DNA from 3 places in the Streptosporangium sp. H13245 genome. Region 3 is predicted to be linked to each of the others. Evidence: predicted binding sites of a transcription regulator. Region 3 holds the regulator's gene; each other region holds the start of a gene.

Region 1 (6,620 bases), on a different contig from region 3:
CGGCGCCCGGAGGTTGCGCTCGACGTCGACCGCGAGGGCCTTGAGCGGCGACACGTACAGGACCCGGCACCGCTTCACCGGCTCGCCGTCTCCGCGCGAACGCCCCCGCCCGCCCCGGGTGCCCGTACCGGAGGACTCGGCCTCAGAGGGGGAGCCCGGGGCGGAGGAGGCGAGCCGGTCGAGCGACCACAGGAAGGCGGCCAGCGTCTTGCCGGAGCCGGTGGGCGCGACCACCAGGGTGTTGTCACCCCGGGCGATCGACGCCCACGCCCCCTCCTGCGCGGCGGTCGGCGCGGCGAACGCCCCGGTGAACCAGTCTCTGGTCATCCGGGTGAAGTGGCCGAGCGCTCCGCCCGTGCCCGTCGTCCCGCTCATCGTGGCCCCCTAGCTCCCGGTCCGGCCGACCAACCGGGTCACCGCCCATACTGCACGGCCCCACCGACAGAACCCCCCGCCGACCGGCGGACGGGACCGGATCGCCCGCGCGCCACCTGCGGACACATGATCCACCGCTCCCACGGCCGGACCACAGGAGACCGCGCCCGGACGGGGTCAGGGGCTTCGCCACCATGACATGACGGCCGGGATAGGTTGGCTCCCTGTCGTCACGGACATGGCTTTGACGAACACACGACGCATTGAGTGGTGAGCTAACGGTGAGCATCGACCATCAGGCCATCGAGGCGACACGCGAGCGGATCAGGGCGGAACACCTCAGGACGCACCGCCCGCCGAGCAGCGCGAGAGGGTTGCACCACTTCGCGCTGATCTCCTCCGACGTCGAGACGACGATCGCGTTCTATCAGGACCTCCTGGAGTTCCCGCTCACAGAGATCTTCGAGAACCGTGACTACCAGGGTTCGAACCACTTCTTCTTCGACATCGGCAACGGCAACCTGCTCGCCTTCTTCGACTTCCCCGGCCTGGACCTCGGCCCCTACAAGGAGGTTCTCGGCGGGCTGCACCACGTCGCCATCTCCGTGGACCCCTCCACGTGGGAGCGCCTCCGGGGCAAGCTGGAGGCGGCGGGCGTGCCGCACCAGGTCGAGAGCGGCGCGTCCATCTACTTCGCCGACCCCGACGGGGCCCGCCTGGAGTTGCTCGCCGACCCCCTCGGAGAGATGTACGGCTCCCGCGTGCTCTGACGACCCCGCACCCCCGGCCGTTTCGCGCCCCCACCTGCGACGGCCTTTCCCTCGTACGCCCGTACGTCCTTCCTCCAGGCCCGATCCCGCCGGGCCGGGAGGCCGGGACGGGCCACGGCACACCGGAGTGGATCCATACTTGGGCTTATGCGCCTGTCGGAATTCTGGAAGCGGATGAAGTCACACTTCGGCGACCAGTACGCCGATTCGTGGGCCCGCGACTACGTCATCGCCGATCTCGGTGGCCGGACCGTGATCCAGGCACTGGCCGAGGGCGTCGGGGCCAAGGAGGTCTGGCACGCCGTGTGCGGAGTGACCGACGTCTCGCCCAGGCTCCGCTGAGGACCGGTGTGCCCCGGGCCGCGGTAGAACCCGGACGGTACGCGAGGCCCGGAGACCGGGGTGAAACCCGGGGACGCCTCAGGAGTGCGTGAGGCCCCGGGCCGGAAAACGCGGGAACCCCGGGAACCCCGGAAAACGCAGCCCGGTGAAAACTGGGAAAACAGGGAGGACGGGACCGGTCAGGACGGCTCCGGGAGCGGGGCGAGAAGCTTCTCCACCGAGTCGGCCGCGTGCGCGGGATCGTCGGCGTTCTCCTCGCCGTCCGGTGCCCACAGGAACAGCCAGCCGTCCTTGACCGGGGTGGCGAACACGATGGTCTGCCTGCGACTGTCGGGATGCCACACCCACAGCACCGGGGCGGTACCCCCGAGGGTGCGGCTCACCAGCCCCCGTTGTCGCAGTTCGGTGGACAGGGAATCGAGATGGGCTAGGCGTTGCTGCGTGAACGCATTGGGCACGTCGGGCACCTCGGGTCGTTTCCCCTCAGGATCACTCCAGGTCAGCTCGGTGACAACAGGCCCAAGGTAATTCTCGGAAATGTCGCCTCCCGGATGGGTTCCGTACTCCCTGGGGCCATGCCCCACCCCGCCCATACCTGCCCGTACCCACCCATATCGGCCCGTGCGAGGTTGTGCGCGGGGGGCCTCGGCGGCGGTTCGCGACTCCCGTAACCCGTGGTGCCAACGGGCGGCGATCGAACAGTCGTTCGGCTATATTGAACAGGCCACCACTCCTGGCGTGCCCTCCCGAAATTGTCGGCGGCACCCCGTAGCTTTCTGGCAACCGATCCAACCCGCGACCCTTCAGGGGGCTCCCATGGCAGCTAACGACCGCGAGAAGGCGCTTGAGACCGCACTCGCTCAGATCGAGCGTCAGTTCGGCAAGGGCTCGATCATGCGCCTGGGCGACGAGACCCGGGCGCCCATCGAGGTGATTCCCACCGGCTCCATCGCGCTCGACGTGGCCCTCGGCATCGGCGGCTTCCCGCGCGGCCGCATCGTCGAGGTCTACGGTCCCGAGTCCTCGGGCAAGACCACGGTCGCCCTGCACGCGGTGGCCAACGCCCAGCGCGGCGGCGGCATCGCCGCGTTCATCGACGCCGAGCACGCGCTCGACCCGGAGTACGCCCAGAAGCTGGGGGTCGACACCGACGCGCTGCTCGTCTCCCAGCCCGACACCGGTGAGCAGGCGCTGGAGATCGCCGACATGCTGATCCGGTCCGGCGCCGTCGACCTGCTGGTCATCGACTCGGTCGCGGCCCTGGTGCCCAAGGCCGAGATCGAGGGCGAGATGGGCGACAGCCACGTCGGTCTCCAGGCCCGCCTGATGTCCCAGGCGCTGCGCAAGGTCGCCGGAGCGCTCAACAACACCGGCACCACCGCGATCTTCATCAACCAGCTCCGCGAGAAGATCGGCGTCATGTTCGGCTCGCCCGAGACCACGACCGGTGGAAAGGCGCTGAAGTTCTACGCCTCGGTCCGTCTCGACATCCGCCGCATCGAGACGCTGAAGGACGGCACCGAGGCGGTCGGCAACCGCACCCGGGTGAAGGTCGTCAAGAACAAGATGGCCCCGCCCTTCCGGGTGGCCGACTTCGACATCCTCTACGGCGTCGGCATCTCCCGCGAGGGCGGCCTGATCGACATGGGCGTCGAGCACGGCTTCGTCCGCAAGTCCGGCGCCTGGTACACCTACGAGGGCGACCAGCTCGGCCAGGGCAAGGAGAACGCGCGAAACTTCCTCAAGAGCCACCCGGACATGTCGAACGAGATCGAGAAGAAGATCAAGGAGAAGCTGGGGGTCGGGCCGCGCGTCGACAACCCGGCCACCCCGTCGCCCGCCCCCGCGGCGTCGGCCCCGGCCGCCACGTCCGGTCGCGCGTCGGGTGCCGCCGCTTCCGCCGGGTCCGGTCGTGGTACCAAGGCCACTGCCGCCGCCCCCAAGCCTGGTGACGCCTGAATCCGGGCTGATCGATGACGACGGGACCTGACTCCGGTCCGGCCGGCGAGGCCGGGCCGAGAGACTGGGGCGCCTGGCCCGACGAGCCTCGGGCGGGCTCACCGGGCAGGCGCGGGCGCGACCACGGCCGGTCCGCCTCGGAAGGAGGGTTCCGCGAGGAGACCGCGGAACCCGCGGAACCCGAGGGTGACGCGCCGCGAGGCCGGAGGAAACGTGCCTCCCGGCGTGGCGGACGGCGGTCCGGGGGTGCTTCCTCCGGCTTCCTCCCCGATGGATCCGGCGGATCCGGTGGCTTTGGCGACCCCGGTGGATCCGGCGACCCGGCCGAGGGGTCTTCGGCGAGCCGGAAGTCCGAAGCCGATCCGCAGGCGGTGGCGCGAGGCATCTGCCTGCGGCTGCTGACCATGGCGCCGCGCACCCGGGCCCAGCTCGCGGAGGCGCTGCGCAAGCGTGAGGTGCCCCAGGAGGCGGCGGACGCCGTGCTGGACCGCTTCTCCGAGGTCGGGCTCATCGACGACGAGGCGTTCGCTGCGGCATGGGTGAGTTCGCGCCACGCCGGGCGGGGTCTCGCCAGAAAGGCCCTCGCCTCGGAGCTTCGCCACCGGGGGGTGGACGAGGAGACCGTGAACGAGGCGGTGGATCAGCTCGACCCCGAGGAGGAGGCGGAGACCGCCCGTCGCCTGGTGCGGCGCAAGCTCTCCTCGACCCGTGGCCTGGAGCCCGCGGTCAGGACGCGCAGGTTGGCCGGCATGCTCGCCCGGAAGGGATACGGCCCCGGCCTGGCGTTTCGCGTCATCCGCGAAGTGCTGGAGGACGAGGGGGCGGAAACATCGCCATTCTCGGAAGATCCGGGCTATCCGCTCGACTAGTTCAAAGCGGCTTGACAGCGGGTCTTTGCTTGCTCGTTACCTCTCTGACGCTTAATCTCAACGGCAGTGAGGAGTTACTCCGCGCAGCGCGGATTGTCATAGCGGTGTAATACGGACAAGCAGGCTTGGCGGATGAGGACGGGACGACGGACCGGCTGGGAAAGCCGGTAGGTGATCCCCTCTGGGTTCACTTCTGTCCCGACAGCGCCGTCTCTTGAGCTTTCCGTGCCGTGCGTGTGACCCCTCGTGTGCTTGATATTTGCGACGCGAGGAAGGTGAGGCGCGCATGGATCCGGTCGTGGTCGTCATGTTGACAGTGGCGGTTGTGGCTCTCGCCGTGATGACAGCCGTGCTGGTCGTGTTGCTGCGTCGCATCGGTGGAGCCGGGGCCGTGCCGAAGGGCCCCACCCCCGAGCAGGAGGCCGAGTTCGAGGCCCACCTGGAGGAGGCCAGGCGTGAGGCCGCCGACATCCGGGCGAAGGCCCGGGACGACGCCGGAGAGCTCCTGCGCAAGTCGGAGGCGGCGGTCGAGGCGGCGGCCGAGACGCGCAAGGAGGCCGAGGCCGAGGGCAAGATCCTGAAGTACGAGCTCAAGGAGCTCAGGTCCGACCTCGAACGCAGGGAGAACCGGCTGGCCGAGCGGGAGCAGCGTCTCGACGAGGAGGCCAGGCGCCAGGCCGACCGGGCCCGCAAGCTCGCCGAGACGGAGACCGAGCTGGCCGACCGCCGCGAGGATCTCGAACGGGTCTCCGAGGAGCGCAAGACCATCCTGGAACGGGTGTCCGGGCTCACCAGCGACCAGGCCAGGGCCGAGCTGGTCCGGGAGATCGAGAACCAGGCCAAGCGCGAGGCCGCGCTGATCATCAGGGAGATCGAGGGCGAGGCCCGCAAGGAGGGCGAGAAGCGCGCCACCAAGATCGTCACATTGGCGGTCCAGCGGGTGGCCACCGAGCAGACCGCCGAGTCCGTGGTGAGCGTCCTGCACCTGCCGGGCGACGAGATGAAGGGGCGCATCATCGGCCGTGAGGGCCGCAACATCCGCGCCTTCGAGTCGACCACCGGCGTCAACCTGATCATCGACGACACGCCGGAAGCCGTGCTGCTGTCGTGCTTCGACCCGGTCCGTCGCGAGACGGGGCGGCTGACCCTGGAGAAACTCGTCCTCGACGGCCGCATCCATCCGCAGCGCATCGAGGAGGCCCACGAGCGCAGCAAGGCCGAGGTCCAGGAGCTGTGCGTGCGCGCGGGCGAGGACGCCCTGGTGGAGCTCGGCATCACCGACATGCATCCCGAGCTGGTCACCCTTCTCGGCCAGCTCCGTTACCGCACCTCCTACGGTCAGAACGTGCTCGGCCACCTCATCGAGTCCGCCCACATCGCCGGCATCATGGCGGCCGAGCTGCGGCTCGACACGACGCTGCTCAAGCGTTGCACCCTCCTGCACGACATCGGCAAGGCACTCACCCACGAGGTCGAGGGCAGTCACGCGCTCATCGGCGCCGAGATCGCCAGACGGTACGGCGAGCACGAGGACGTCGTCCACGCCATCGAGGCCCACCACAACGAGGTCGAGGTCAAGACCGTCGAGGCCGTCCTCACCCAGGCCGCCGACGCGATCAGCGGCAGCCGTCCCGGCGCCCGCCGCGAGTCGCTGGAGGCCTACGTCAAGCGGCTGGAGCGCCTTGAGGAGATCGCCACCTCCTACGAGGGCGTCGAGAAGGTCTTCGCCATGCAGGCGGGGCGGGAGATCAGGGTCATGGTGAAGCCCGACGCGGTCGACGACATCCAGGCCCAGGTGATCGCCCGCGACGTCGCCAAGCAGGTCGAGGAGGAGCTCACCTACCCCGGCCAGATCCGCATCACGGTCGTCCGCGAATCGCGGGCCACCGAGTTCGCCCGCTGAACCCCCCGAACCCGCCGAACCCGCTGCACCTGCCGAATCCCCGAACCCGCCGAATCCCCGAACCCGCCGAATCCCCGAACCCGACGGGTCCGCCGACCCCGCGGAGCCGGATGCGCCGATCCTTCGGGAGTCAGGGAACCAGGGAGTCCGGCCCCGCTCAGGAGTGGAAGATCTGCTGGTAGAAGGCGAGCTCGGTCGCCAGGGCCGCGCTGCGGGTCTCGGCGCGGCGGAAGCCGTGGGCCTCGCCCTCGAACGTGAGGTAGGTGCAGGGCACGCCGCGTTCGGCGAGGGCGTCGACAAAGGCCTGCGACTGCGCCGGGGGCACCACCGGGTCGGACAGGCCCTGCAGGAGCAGCATGGGGCAGCTCACCCCCGCCACCCGGCCGACGGGCTCGCGCGAGG
Region 2 (6,620 bases), on a different contig from region 3:
GACCACTGGTCGGGGCCCTGGCCCTTGAAGGCGAGCTGGACGAGCCACTCACCGGTGGTCTGGTCGACGCCGGAGGACGCGCTGTCGATCGAGGTGCCGGTCACGGCCGCCTTGTCCAGCACGAACTTGGTGCTGCCGTCCTGGCTGCAGCCGACGTACTGCTTGTCCGGCGCGTCCTGGGCGCCCACCCCGGTGTTCTTGCTGCAGTTGAGCGTCTCGAACTGCTTGAGCGCCGCCGGGTCGATCCCGCTGGTGTCGACGCCCGCCATCGGGTCGTCGGGCGCCGCGGGCGGGGCCGTCGGCACGGCGCTCGTCCCGGGCGCGGCACTGGCGTCCGGGGCCGCGCTCCTGTCCGGCGCGGCGGACCTGCCGCCGCTCGGCTCGGTGGAGGGCACGGCGGAGGCGCCGGGGCTCGGGTTGGTGAGCGCCGACGACAGGGCGCGGCCGGCCGGGGAGGCCCCGGTGTCGGGCGCGGCGGTCGCGCCGGGCTTCGGGGTCGTCGACTCGGCGGGCTTGGGCTCCTTGGAACCCTTGCGCCCGGAGGCCGTGGGGGACGGCGTCGGCGTCGGTGCCTGGGTGGAGAGCTGCCCCGGGGGCGGAGGCGACCCGGCCCCGATCGCCAGCACTTGGCGGAACCTCAGCTCCGCGGTGGTGCCGACCAGCTTGACGACTTCCTCCTGGCCGGCTCCGGGGACGGAGATGACGATGTTGTCGCCGGATTTGGCGACCTCGGCGTCGGAGATGCCGCTGCCGTTCACCCGCTCGCGGATGATGTTCACCGCGAGGTCGAGGCTCTCCTGAGAGGGAGCGTTCCCGTTCGGCGTGATGGGCTGCAGCGTCACGGTCGTGCCGCCGGCGAGGTCGAGGCCATACTCCGGCGTGTACGCCTTGTTGAGGAGCATCGCCCCGCCCATGGCGAGAATGATCGCCAGAAGCACCAGGAGCATGCGCCCCGGTCTGCTCTGGCCGCTGGTCGGTCGGGCCACTGGTCGTCAGTTCTTTCGGTTATAGGGGGTTGGAGGTGAGGCTACTCACGGCTTCTTGCTCGTCGTGTCGTGGTCTGCACCCTGCTGTTCGGCCGTCTCCACGAAACCGTGGTCGACAGCCTTGACATTCTCCTCCTCCGAGTCGTCAAGGGGAACCAGGACACGGCCGATCGCCGCCTTGACCCAGCGGGTCTCCACACCGGGGGCGATCTCCAGGATCACGTCGTCGGCGTCGATGGCCACCACGGTCGCGAAAAGACCCGTCGTGGTCATGACGCCGGTGCCCGGCGTGAGACTGTTCTGCATCTTGACCTGCTCCTGCTGCCGCTTGCGCTGCGGCCGGATGAGCAGGAAGTAGAACACCACGACCATGAGAGCGATCATGATCAGGCTCGAATAGTTGCCGCCCACAGGGCCGCTCCCTCTCTTGAGAATGACCGGCGAAAGCCGGACGCCGTCTACGGCCACGCCGCTCAGCACGTCAGCCTACACAGCCAGCCAAGGCTCGGAGTTTAGGCGAGCTGTTAAGAGCGCGGCAACGAAGTCACGTTCCGGCACGCAGGGAAGTTCCCGTTTCGATACACTTGTCATCGATCTGTGATCAATCCTGGACGACTTCCCTACCGACTCCCAACGCTAGATTTGCCCGGGATCATCCTCAAGATCGACGAGGAACGAGGCACCGAAGGCGTCCGGCGGGGGCACCAGGCCCAGATGGGTCCAGGCGGCGGCGGTCGCGACCCGGCCCCGGGGGGTGCGGGCCAGCAGGCCTTGGCGCACCAGGAACGGCTCGGCGACCACCTCGACCGTCTCCGGCTCCTCCCCCACGGCCACCGCCAGCGTCGACAGCCCCACCGGCCCGCCGCCGAACTTGCGCAGCAGCGCCCCGAGCACCGCCCGGTCGAGCCGGTCGAGCCCCTCGGCGTCGACCTCGTAGAGGTTGAGCGCGGCGGAGGCGACATCGCGGGTGACGACGCCCTCGGCGCGCACCTCGGCGAAGTCGCGGACCCGGCGCAGCAGCCGGTTGGCGATGCGGGGGGTGCCCCGGGAGCGCCCGGCGATCTCGCGGGCGGCGTCGCCGGGGAGCGCGACGCCCAGCAGGCGCGAGGAGCGGTGCAGCACCTCCTCCAGCTCGGCGACCCCGTAGAAGTCCATGTGCGCGACGAAGCCGAAGCGGTCGCGCAGCGGCGCGGGGAGCATGCCGGCCCGGGTGGTGGCCCCGACCAGGGTGAACGGGGCGATCTCCAGCGGGATCGCGGTCGCCCCCGGCCCCTTGCCCACCACGATGTCGACGCGGAAGTCCTCCATCGCGAGGTAGAGCATCTCCTCGGCGGGCCTGGCCATCCGGTGGATCTCGTCGATGAACAGGACCTCGCCCTCCGAGAGGGTCGACAGGATCGCCGCGAGGTCACCGGCCCGCTCCAGCGCGGGCCCGGAGGTGATCCGCAGGGGCACGGACAGCTCGGTCGCGATGATCATGGCGAGGGTCGTCTTGCCCAGCCCGGGACCGCCGCTCATCAGCACGTGGTCCGGCGGCCGGTTGCGCCGCAGCGCGCTCTGCAGCACCAGCGACAGCTGCTCGCGCACCCGCCCCTGGCCGATGAACTCCTCCAGCCGCTTGGGCCGCAGCGCCGCCTCGATGTATCTCTCGTCGCCCTCGGCGTCCGGCGACACCAGGTCGCGGTCGGAACTCACGCCGCCCCTCCCTCCGCCTCGCTCGCCACGCGGCCCCTCTCACGGCCTCCCGTACGGCGGGCCCCGGCCGGGTGCCTCATCGCACGCTCAGCGCGCGGAGGGCGGCCTTGAGCAGGGGCGCCACCTGGGGGACGCGGCCCTCGGCCAGCTCGGTGTCGGCCTGGGGCTCGACGACGGCGACCGCCTCGTCGGCGTCTCGCGCCGAGTAGCCCAGGCCGACCAGCCCGGAGTGGACCTGGGCCCGCCAGGCGGGCGCGGCGGCGCGGCCGTTGAGCGCGGCGCTGACGGCCTCCTCCGGCGTGCCGAGCTTGTTCTTGAGGTCGACGATGATCCGCTGGGCGCCCTTCGGCCCCACCCCGGGGACCCTGGTCAGCGCCTTGACGTCGGCGGAGGCCACGGCCACCCGGAGCGCGTTGGGGGTGTGCACGGCCAGCATCGCGAGGGCGACCTTGGGGCCGACCCCGCTGGCCGTCTGCAGCATCTCGAAGATGCCGCGCTCGTCGTCGGTGGCGAAGCCGAACAGGGTCAGCGACTCCTCGCGGACCACCAGCGAGGTGGCCAGGCTGGCCTCCTCCCCCGTTCTCAGCGTCGCGAGCGTGCCCGGCGTGCAGTGCACGAGGACTCCCACCCCGCCGACCTCGACGACCGCGCCGCCGGGCGCGATCGCGGTCACCTGTCCTCGCACCGAGGCGATCACTTCGTGGTTCCTCTCGGGTATCCGGCCCCGCCGCGGCCCCGGAAGTAGGCGGCGGGGGTCGTGGTGGCGGTCGCGGCCTTCGCGGCGGCCTCGGCCAGCCTGCTCTGGGCCCCGCCCCGCCACACGTGGCAGATCGCGAGGGCGAGCGCGTCGGCGGCGTCGGCGGGCTTGGGCATGGCGTCCAGCCGCAGCAGGCGGGTCACCATCGTGCCGACCTGCCGTTTGTCGGCCGTGCCGCTGCCGGTGATGGCGGCCTTGACCTCGGACGGCGTGTGCAGCGCGACCGGCAGGCCCCTGCGGGAGGCGCACAGGATCGCCACGGCGGAGGCCTGGGCGGTGCCCATCACGGTCCTGAGGTTGTGCTGGGCGAAGACCCGCTCCACGGCGACCGCGTCGGGCCTGACCTCGTCGAGCCACTGCTCGATGCCCGCCTCGATCGCCACCAGCCGGGCGCCGATGTCGTCGTCGGCGGGGGTGCGGACGACCCCCACCTTGACCAGGCTCAGCGGTGCGCCGGGCCGCCCCTCGACGGCACCGAGCCCGCATCGGGTCAGCCCCGGATCGACCCCCATCACCCGCAGCTCGGGCAACCGCACCGACACGCCTCCGCTCGCCGAACACCTGTTCGGTGGCAGACTCTACCGCGTGGGAGCACCCCGCGCACGGCTCTCCCCCGGCCCGGCGAAGGGGTCCTGGACGGACCCCGCGCTCACAGGTGCTGGGCGGCGGGCTCGGTCTCCCGGCCGCCTCCGGCCCTGTCGCGGAGCCGGTCCAGGCGGTTCATCACCGGCGAGGCCGAGATCCCGTGGATCACCAGGGAGGCCAGCACGGTGAAGGCGACCACGGCCCAGAGCTCCTCGGCGGGCACGCCGAAGTCGGCCTGGCCGAGGGCGTAGGCGAGGTAGAACAGCGAGCCGATGCCGCGGATGCCGAAGAACGCCGTCGCCACGCGCTCGCGCGGCCCCGCCCTGCCGCCCAGCCCGGCGAGCCACCCGGTCAGCGGCCGGATGACCAGCAGCAGCAGGAGGGCGACCCCGGCGCCGCGCCAGGTGAGCGCGGACAGGCCGCCCACCGCGACGAAGCCGCCGAGCAGCAGGATCAGCCAGGCGGTGAACAGCCGCTCGACCTGCTCGATGAAGCCGTGCAGCACCCCGTTGTAGCCGTGGCTGCGCTCGGCCGCCCTGATGCTGCAGGCGGCCACGAACACCGCGATGAAGCCGTACCCGTGCACCAGCTCGGTGAGGCCGTAGGCCAGGAACGTCGCGGCCAGCGCCACGAAGCCGTCGCGGTGCTCGGCGAGCCGCAGGTCGGACTTCTGGGCGCGGAAGAACAGCCGCCCCAGCCCCCGGCCGATCAGCAGGCCGCACACCACGCCCGCGGCGCACCGGTAGAGCAGGTCCACCAGCGTCCACTCGGCGATCCAGCCGACGCCTCCGCTGACGGCGAGCGCGATCGCGGCGTAGACCAGGGGGAAGGCCAGGCCGTCGTTGAGGCCCGCCTCGGAGGTGAGGGTGAAGCGGACCTCGTCGTCGGCCTTCTCCGAGTCGACGGGCTCGCCGACCTGCACGTCGGAGGCGAGCACCGGGTCGGTCGGCGCGAGCACCGCGCCCAGCAGCAGCGCCGCCGCCAGGGGCCAGCCGAGCAGCCCGTACGCGGCGGCGGCCACCCCGAGGACGGTCAGCGGGAGCGTCCAGCCCAGCAGGCGCCAGGTCGAGGACCAGTTACGTCGTCCGAAGGGCCGGTTGATGGCGAGCCCGGCGCCCATGAGGGAGATCAGCACGCAGATCTCGGTGGCGTGCTCGACCAGCGCCCGGTGGGTCACCGGGTCGGGGTCGGGCAGCTCCAGGGGAAGGGCGTAGAGGAGGAGGCCGCCGATCAGGCAGGCCAGGGGGAGCGAGAAGGGGCGCCGGTTGAGGAGCCGGGGCAGCGTGGCCGCGAGCAGCGCGGCGACGCCCGCCACGGCAAAGATGAGATCAGGATTGCCCATTGTCCGCGTGATATGCCCTCGACCACGCGGACAAACCTCGCAGACAATGCGAGATCACACCGAACGGTCCGGGTTACGCGTCGAGCTTCTCCATGACCTCGTCGGAGACGTCGAAGTTGGCCCAGACGTTCTGCACGTCGTCGCTGTCCTCCAGGGCGTCGATCAGCCTGAAGACCTTGCGGGCGCCGTCCTCGTCCAGCGGGACGTTCATCGTCGGCATGAAGCTGGACTCGGCCGAGTCGTAGTCGATCCCGGCCTCCTGCAGGGCCTTGCGGACCGGGACGAGGTCGGTGGCCTCGGAGACGACCTCGAACTGGTCGCCCAGGTCGTTGACCTCCTCGGCGCCCGCGTCGAGGACCGCGACCAGCACGTCGTCCTCGGCCAGCTCGCCCTTGGGGACGAGCACGACGCCCTTGCGGTTGAACATGTAGGACACCGAGCCGGGGTCGGCCAGCGAGCCGCCGTTGCGGGTCAGCGCGACGCGGACCTCGGAGGCCGCGCGGTTGCGGTTGTCGGTGAGGCACTCGATCAGCACCGCGACGCCGCCGGGGGCGTAGCCCTCGTACATGATGGTCTGCCAGTCGGCGCCACCGGCCTCCAGGCCGCCGCCGCGCTTACGGGCACGCTCGATGTTGTCGATCGGGACCGAGCTCTTGCGCGCCTTGGTGATGGCGTCGTACAGCGTCGGGTTGCCGTCCGGATCGGGTCCGCCCGTCCGGGCCGCGACCTCGATGTTCTTGATGAGCTTGGCGAACAGCTTGCCGCGCTTGGAGTCGAGCGCGGCCTTCTTGTGCTTCGTCGTCGCCCATTTGGAGTGGCCGGACATCGCCTAGAGCTCCCTCACCATCTCAGCGAAATATGAATGCACACCGACATCCCCGGTAAGTTCCGGGTGGAAGGACGTGGCGAGCAACGGTCCTTGACGGACCGCGACGATCCTATCCCCAGGTTCGGCCAGTGCCAGCACTTCGACCTCCGAACCCACGGATTCCACCCAGGGGGCGCGGATGAAGACGGCCCGCATGCCGCCCCGGCCGGCGAAGTCGACGTCGGCCTCGAAGGAGTCGACCTGGCGTCCGAAGGCGTTGCGGCGGACGACCATGTCGATGCCGCCGATCGTCTGCTGGCCTTCGATCCCGCCCTCGATCCGGTCGGCCAGCATGATCATTCCTGCGCAGGAGCCGTAGGCGGGCATGCCCGCCTTGACGCGCATCCGGAGCGGTTCGAGCAGCTCGAAGGTCTCGGCGAGCTTCCA
Region 3 (6,620 bases):
CCGTGCCCGCGCACGACCAGCGCGACCTGGACTTCGCCCGCGCCTTCGACCTGCCGGTACGGGTGGTCGTGCACACCGGCCTGGCCGATCCCGGCGAGACCGGCGTCGCCACCGCCGGTGACGGCGCGATGGTCAACTCCGGCCCGCTGGACGGCCTGACCAAGGCCGACGCGATCCGGAAGATCATCGAGGTGCTGAGCGAGCGGGGCACCGGCCGCTTCACGGTCAACTTCCGGCTGCGCGACTGGCTGCTGTCCCGCCAGCGCTTCTGGGGCTGCCCGATCCCGATCATCCACTGCGCCGACTGCGGCGAGGTGCCCGTCCCCGACGACCAGCTGCCCGTCACCCTGCCCGACATGCAGGGCGAGGCCCTGGCGCCCAAGGGTGTCTCCCCGCTGGCCTCGGCCGAGGAGTGGGTCAACGTCTCCTGTCCCAAGTGCGGCGGCCCGGCCAGGCGCGACACCGACACGATGGACACCTTCGTCGACTCCTCGTGGTACTTCCTGCGTTACGTCGACCCGGCCTACGACGAGGGCCCGTTCGACGTCGAGCGCGTGCGCAGGTGGGGCCCGGTCGACCAGTACATCGGCGGCGTCGAGCACGCCGTGCTGCACCTGCTGTACGCCAGGTTCTTCACCAAGGTCCTGCACGACATGGGGATGGTCGACTTCGTCGAGCCCTTCACCCGCCTGCTGAACCAGGGGCAGGTCATCAACCAGGGCAAGGCGATGTCCAAGTCGCTGGGCAACGGCGTCGACCTGGGGCAGCAGATCGACGCCCACGGTGTCGACGCGGTCAGGCTGACCGTCGTCTTCGCCGGACCGCCCGAGGACGACATCGACTGGGCCGACGTCTCCCCGGCGGCGTCGCAGAAGTTCCTGGCCCGCGCGTTCCGCGTCATGGCCGAGGCCGGAGCGGCCTCCGCGCCCGGCGTCGACGTCACCACGGGAGACCTGAACCTGCGCAAGGTCGTCCACCACACCATCGACGAGGTCACCAAGCTGGTCGACTCCCACCGCTTCAACGTCGCGGTGGCCCGCATGATGGAGCTGACGAGCGCGGCCCGCAAGGCCATCGACTCCGGGCCCGGCGCCGCCGACCCGGCGGTCAGGGAGGCCGCCGAGACCCTGGCGGTCATGCTGTCGCTGGTCGCGCCGTACGCGGCGGAGGAGGGCTGGGAGCGGCTGGGCCGTACCGCCTCGGTCGCCACCGCGGGCTGGCCGGTGGCCGACCCGGCGCTGCTGGTCCAGGAGTCGGTCACCTGCGTCGTCCAGGTCGCGGGCAAGGTGCGCGACCGGCTGGAGGTCTCCCCGGAGATCTCCGAGGCGGACCTGGAGTCGCTGGCCCTGGCGTCGGAGAAGGTCCGGTCCTTCCTGTCCGGCACGCCGCGCAAGGTGATCGTCCGCGTGCCCAAGCTGGTCAACATCGTCCCGTAGTCGTCAGCGGAGGCATCCCGCGCGGTCCTGGGACCGCGCGGGAACTCGGGGCGGCTGTCCGGCGGGCGCCCCGGGGCCGCGTACCCACCGGTGTGTCACGCGAAGGCTTTGGCTGTTCGGCGGGCGCCCCGGGCGTTCATGGATCCACCGGCGTGTCCCGCGACGGTTTCGGCTGTTTGGTGGGCGCCCCAAATGTCACAGACCCACCGGCGTGTCCCGTGACGGCTTCGATCGGCGGGTTCCCGTGCCCGCCGACGTGGGGTCTCCCCTGGGCGTTCGCACCTGAAAACGCCGGGTGGGTGGTGTCCCGACATCGGGACACCACCCACCCGGCGTGTCGCGCGTCCTCCGGCGTGTCGCACGGAGGCTGGAGGCGCGTGGTTCGGAGGTCCGGAGCTCGCGGCGAATGCGGTGCGGCTCAGAGACTCGTAGTGCGCGGCGAAACGGCGCGGTTCGGAGGCGCGAAGCTCGCGGTACGAGAGCCCGTGAAAAACGGCTCCGAGCCTGTCCGGGACGCTCGCGTCAGAGCTTGCGGAGAACCGCGACGACCTTGCCGAGCACGGTGGCCTCGTCACCGGGGATCGGGTCGTAGTTGGGGTTGTGCGGAACCAGCCAGACGTGGCCGTCCCTGCGCTTGAAGGTCTTGACCGTGGCCTCGCCGTCGATCATCGCCGCGACCACGTCGCCGTTGTCGGCGACCGGCTGCTGACGTACGACCACCCAGTCGCCGTTGGCGATGGCGGCCTCGATCATCGAGTCGCCGGTCACCTGGAGGAGGAAGAGCGTGCCCTCGCCGACGAGCTGCTTGGGCAGGGCGAAGACGTCCTCGATGCTCTCCTCGGCGAGGATGGGGCCACCGGCGGCGATCCGGCCGACGAGGGGCACGTAGGCGGCGGTCGGACGGCTCACCGGGGCCTCGTCCTCACCGGAGTCGGGATCCACCCACAACACGGGCTCGCCGGGAAGGCGGACCTCCAGGGCGCGGGGGCGGTGCGGATCACGCCGCAGGTAGCCCTTGCGCTGCAAAGCCGTCAGCTGGTGCGACACGCTGGAGGTGCTGGTGAGCTGCACCGCCTCGCCGATCTCCCGCATGGACGGCGGGTAGCCGCGCTGCTGCACAGAATCGCGGATCACCTCAAGGATCTTCCGCTGCCTGGGGGTGAGGCCAAGGGAGTCACGCCTTCGCACCGCCAGGTCGCTGGCGGCCGAACCGTTCTCGTTGTGCTGGCTCATACGAACTCCTCGCCTCCCGGTCTGTATCTGACACGTCGCACACAGCGACCATACCTTGGCCGAAGATCAGACTCAAACAATTGTTCGAATGTCCTCGAAATCGGCGACGCCGTGGTGTACAACATCGTACGGGAGTTCGATCGACATCGTGTTCGATTCACCGATCTTTCTTCGACATGTGTTCGGCCAGGTCGAGGGGATGGGGGCCACCGTGAAACCGACCGCGACGACACCACGATCCAGGATCGCGCCGAGGTCCCGGGGGGCGCAGCGATCACCGGGGGCGCCGCGCCTGCGGCTCGTGCCGCCCCCGAGACCGGAGCCCGAGCCGGGTCCCGTGCCGGAGTCCGCGCGAAGGCCCGAGGCGGGGCCGGGACGGGAGTCCGCGTGGGACTCGGTGCCAAGGCCGCGCCCCGCCGGCGAGGCGGGACGAGAGTCCGAGCGGGCGTCCGGGCGAGAGCCGGGGCGGCGTCCCGGCGGCGAGGCGGGACGGGGGGCCGGGCGTGAGCCGCGACAGGAGTCAAAGCGAAGGTCCGGGGGAGAGCCGGGCCGGGTGTCCGGGCGTGAGACGGAGCGGGGATCCGGCCGTGCGCCGGGCCAGGTCTTCGGCCGCGAGCCGAGGCAGGAGTCAAAGCGAAGGTCCGGCCGCGAGCCGGGGCGGCCGTCCGGGCGCGCGTGGGGGAGGCGGCCCGGCCGCGAGGCGGGACGAGGGTCCGGCCGTGAGCCGGAGCGCGGGAGCGGGCGCGGGAGCGGGGGCAGGTTCGAGCGTGGATCCGGGCCGAGGCGGGCGCGGGGGTCGCGGGCGACGCCCGCGCCGAACGCCCGCCGTCCCGGTGCCGCCCGGCCGAGGGCCGCCGGACGGCCACTCCGGCTCACCCGGCGTGGAAGGATCGTGGCGGTGACGGTGCTCGCGCTGTTCACCCTGGCGGTGCTCTGGATCGGCGGGCGTATCGACATGGCCTCGGCGGGCGGACGGGCGAGCCTGGAAGGTCTGCCACGGATCACGGTGCACACGGGCGACACGCTGTGGGAGATCGCGGACGCGTTGACGGAGGAGGCGGACACCGGCCCGATGGTCCGCCGCATCATGGACCTCAACGGGCTGTCCGGCTCCGAGGTCCGGCCGGGGACCCGGCTCTATCTCCCCGAGGGCCTCGTCCCCCTGAGGTGAGCCGGTCGGTGGGGCGGGAGGGGCGCGGGTGTCCCGTCTGACAGGTCGTCTGGGACGACTGTGAGGGAAGGGGTGCCCGGGGCGAGAGGGGCCCCGGGCGGGCGGCGACACGCCGGGACGTGACGGCTGATCAGCGACTTCACGCGGCAAGGTCGTTTCAACTTGCGTTCATGGTCGAGCACTTCTACGGTTGGACCACAACATCTAGTGGCTGCATCGCAACCCTTCACCACAGCTTGTGTTTCCATTACCGCATCTCGACTATTCGAAGATGTGTGCGCGAGCGTCTAGCCGTGCGTGTCATGGGTAGGTGAGGTGGGTCGGCCGCTTCGGTAGGTCAAGGAGGCGACACGCGTGCATTGTCCGTTCTGTCGCCATCTGGACACGCGAGTCATCGACAGCCGGGCCACCGAGGACGGTGGGGCCATCCGCCGCAGGCGCACGTGCTCGGAGTGCGGGCGCAGGTTCACCACGCAGGAGACCGTCCTGCTCATGGTGAGCAAGCGCAGCGGTGTGACGGAGCCGTTCTTCAGGGACAAGGTGATCGCCGGGGTCCGGCGGGCGTGCCAGGGGCGGTCCGTCGGCGAGGATTCCCTGGCACAGCTGGGCCAGCGGGTCGAGGAGAGCATCCGGGCCACCGGATGCGCCGAGATCGCGGCCCACGAGGTCGGGCTCGCCATCCTGGGCCCGCTCCGCGAGCTGGACGAGGTGGCGTACCTGCGGTTCGCCTCCGTCTATCGGGGATTCGAGACGCTGGCCGACTTCGAGGCGGAGATCGAGAAGCTCCGGGCGGAGCGCTCAACCAAGCAGGACTGATGCAGACCCCGGGCGCCGGGGGTGAGGCGGCGCGTTGGTGTGGTCCGATTCGAGGGCTCTACGAAGCCCCAGGAGGGGGAAGTCATGACGGAGACTGTCGGCGCGGTGACACGTGGGGGCAAGAGGCCGCGTAAGGGCCTGAAGATGAAGCGCATCTTCACCACGCCAGGTGTGCACCCCTATGACGAGCTGGTCTGGGAACGCCGTGACGTCGTCATGACCAACTGGCGCGACGGCTCGATCAACTTCGAGCAGCGCGGCGTCGAGTTCCCCCGCTCGTGGTCGGTCAACGCCGCCAACATCGTGACCACCAAGTACTTCCGTGGCGCGGTCGGCACCCCGCAGCGGGAGTGGAGCCTCAAGCAGCTGATCGACCGGGTGGTGGGCGTCTACACGCGTACGGCGGTCGAGCACGGCTACTTCGCCACCGACGAGGATGCCGAGATCTTCGACCACGAGCTCAAGCACGCCCTGGTCAACCAGGTCTTCAGCTTCAACTCGCCCGTGTGGTTCAACGTCGGCACCGCGTCGCCGCAGCAGGTCAGCGCCTGCTTCATCCTGGCCGTCGACGACCAGATGGAGTCGATCCTCGACTGGTACAAGGAAGAGGGCGTGATCTTCAAGGGAGGGTCGGGCTCCGGCGTCAACCTCTCCAGGATCCGTTCCTCCAAGGAGCTGCTCTCCAGCGGCGGCACCGCCAGCGGCCCGGTCTCCTTCATGCGCGGCGCCGACGCCTCCGCGGGCACCATCAAGTCCGGGGGCGCCACCCGCCGCGCCGCCAAGATGGTCGTCCTCGACGTCGACCACCCCGACATCGAGGAGTTCGTCGAGACCAAGGCGCGCGAGGAGGACAAGATCCGCGCCCTCCGCGACGCCGGGTTCGACATGGACCTGGGCGGCAAGGACATCGTCTCCGTCCAGTACCAGAACGCCAACAACTCCGTGCGCGTCTCCGACGAGTTCATGCGCGCGGTGGAGAACGGCGAGGAGTTCGGCCTGCGCGCCCGCCTCACCGGCGAGGTGATCGAGAAGATCGACGCCAGGGAGCTGTTCCGCAAGATGGGCAAGGCCGCCTGGGAGTGCGCCGACCCCGGTGTCCAGTACGACGACACGATCAACGACTGGCACACCAGCCCGGAGACGGGCCGCATCACCGCCAGCAACCCCTGCTCGGAGTACCTGCACCTGGACAACTCCTCGTGCAACCTGGCGAGCATCAACCTGCTGAAGTTCCTGAAGGACGACGACAGCTTCGACATCGCGAGCTTCGTGAAGATCACCGAGCTGGTCATCACCGCGATGGACGTCTCCATCACCTTCGCCGACTTCCCGACCGAGAAGATCGACCAGACCACCCGCGCCTACCGCCAGCTGGGCATCGGCTACGCCAACCTCGGCGCGCTGCTCATGGCCACCGGCCACGCGTACGACTCCGACGGCGGCCGGGCGGTCGCCGGGGCCATCACCTCGCTGATGACCGGCGTCTCCTACCGCCGCAGCGCCGAGCTGGCCGCGGTCGTGGGCCCGTACGACGGCTACGCCCGCAACGCCGACGCGCACAAGCGGGTCATGCGCAAGCACAACGACGCGAACGACGCCCTGCGCACGTACGACGACATCGACGGGGCCATCCACCGCGAGGCCTCCAGGCAGTGGGTCGAGTGCCTGCGGCTCGGCGACAAGAACGGCTACCGCAACGCCCAGGCCTCGCTCCTCGCCCCGACCGGCACCATCGGCCTGATGATGGACTGCGACACCACCGGCATCGAGCCCGACCTCGCCCTGGTCAAGTTCAAGAAGCTCGTCGGCGGCGGCTCCATGCAGATCGTCAACCAGACGATTCCCCGCGCGCTGCGGCGGCTCGGCTACCAGGAGGAGCAGGTCGAGGCGATCGTCGAGTTCATCGCCGAGCACGGCCACGTCGTCGACGCCCCCGGCCTGCGGCGCGAGCACTACGAGGTGTT

Evidence for each region. The regulator LexA, encoded in region 3, represses DNA repair genes until DNA is damaged. The targets are predictions, from matches to a motif close to TCGAACANNTGTTCGA.
Region 1: recA (recombinase RecA) is a predicted target of LexA. The motif match lies at 2,182-2,197, and genes of this name have one in related genera.
Region 2: ruvC (crossover junction endodeoxyribonuclease RuvC) is a predicted target of LexA. The motif match lies at 3,992-4,007, and genes of this name have one in related genera.

Annotation. Positions count from the first base shown of each region.
Region 1 is NZ_JBSZKT010000021.1:1,892-8,511, reverse strand. Features, by position in the region: gene ACW9TB_RS25275 (Lhr family helicase) at 1-375, opposite strand, end outside; gene ACW9TB_RS25270 (VOC family protein) at 657-1,145, shown strand; gene ACW9TB_RS25265 (DUF3046 domain-containing protein) at 1,293-1,487, shown strand; gene ACW9TB_RS25260 (hypothetical protein) at 1,667-1,945, opposite strand; gene recA (recombinase RecA) at 2,304-3,446, shown strand; gene recX (recombination regulator RecX) at 3,461-4,315, shown strand; gene rny (ribonuclease Y) at 4,602-6,218, shown strand; gene ACW9TB_RS25240 (S9 family peptidase) at 6,376-6,620, opposite strand, start outside.
Region 2 is NZ_JBSZKT010000020.1:67,273-73,892, reverse strand. Features, by position in the region: gene secD (protein translocase subunit SecD) at 1-947, opposite strand, end outside; gene yajC (preprotein translocase subunit YajC) at 1,032-1,397, opposite strand; gene ruvB (Holliday junction branch migration DNA helicase RuvB) at 1,623-2,681, opposite strand; gene ruvA (Holliday junction branch migration protein RuvA) at 2,758-3,378, opposite strand; gene ruvC (crossover junction endodeoxyribonuclease RuvC) at 3,375-3,959, opposite strand; gene ACW9TB_RS25015 (cation:proton antiporter) at 4,088-5,365, opposite strand; gene ACW9TB_RS25010 (YebC/PmpR family DNA-binding transcriptional regulator) at 5,439-6,191, opposite strand; gene pdxT (pyridoxal 5'-phosphate synthase glutaminase subunit PdxT) at 6,195-6,620, opposite strand, start outside.
Region 3 is NZ_JBSZKT010000065.1:10,575-17,194, forward strand. Features, by position in the region: gene leuS (leucine--tRNA ligase) at 1-1,436, shown strand, start outside; gene lexA (transcriptional repressor LexA) at 1,959-2,669, opposite strand; gene ACW9TB_RS38955 (LysM peptidoglycan-binding domain-containing protein) at 3,568-3,840, shown strand; gene nrdR (transcriptional regulator NrdR) at 4,195-4,656, shown strand; gene ACW9TB_RS38965 (vitamin B12-dependent ribonucleotide reductase) at 4,741-6,620, shown strand, end outside.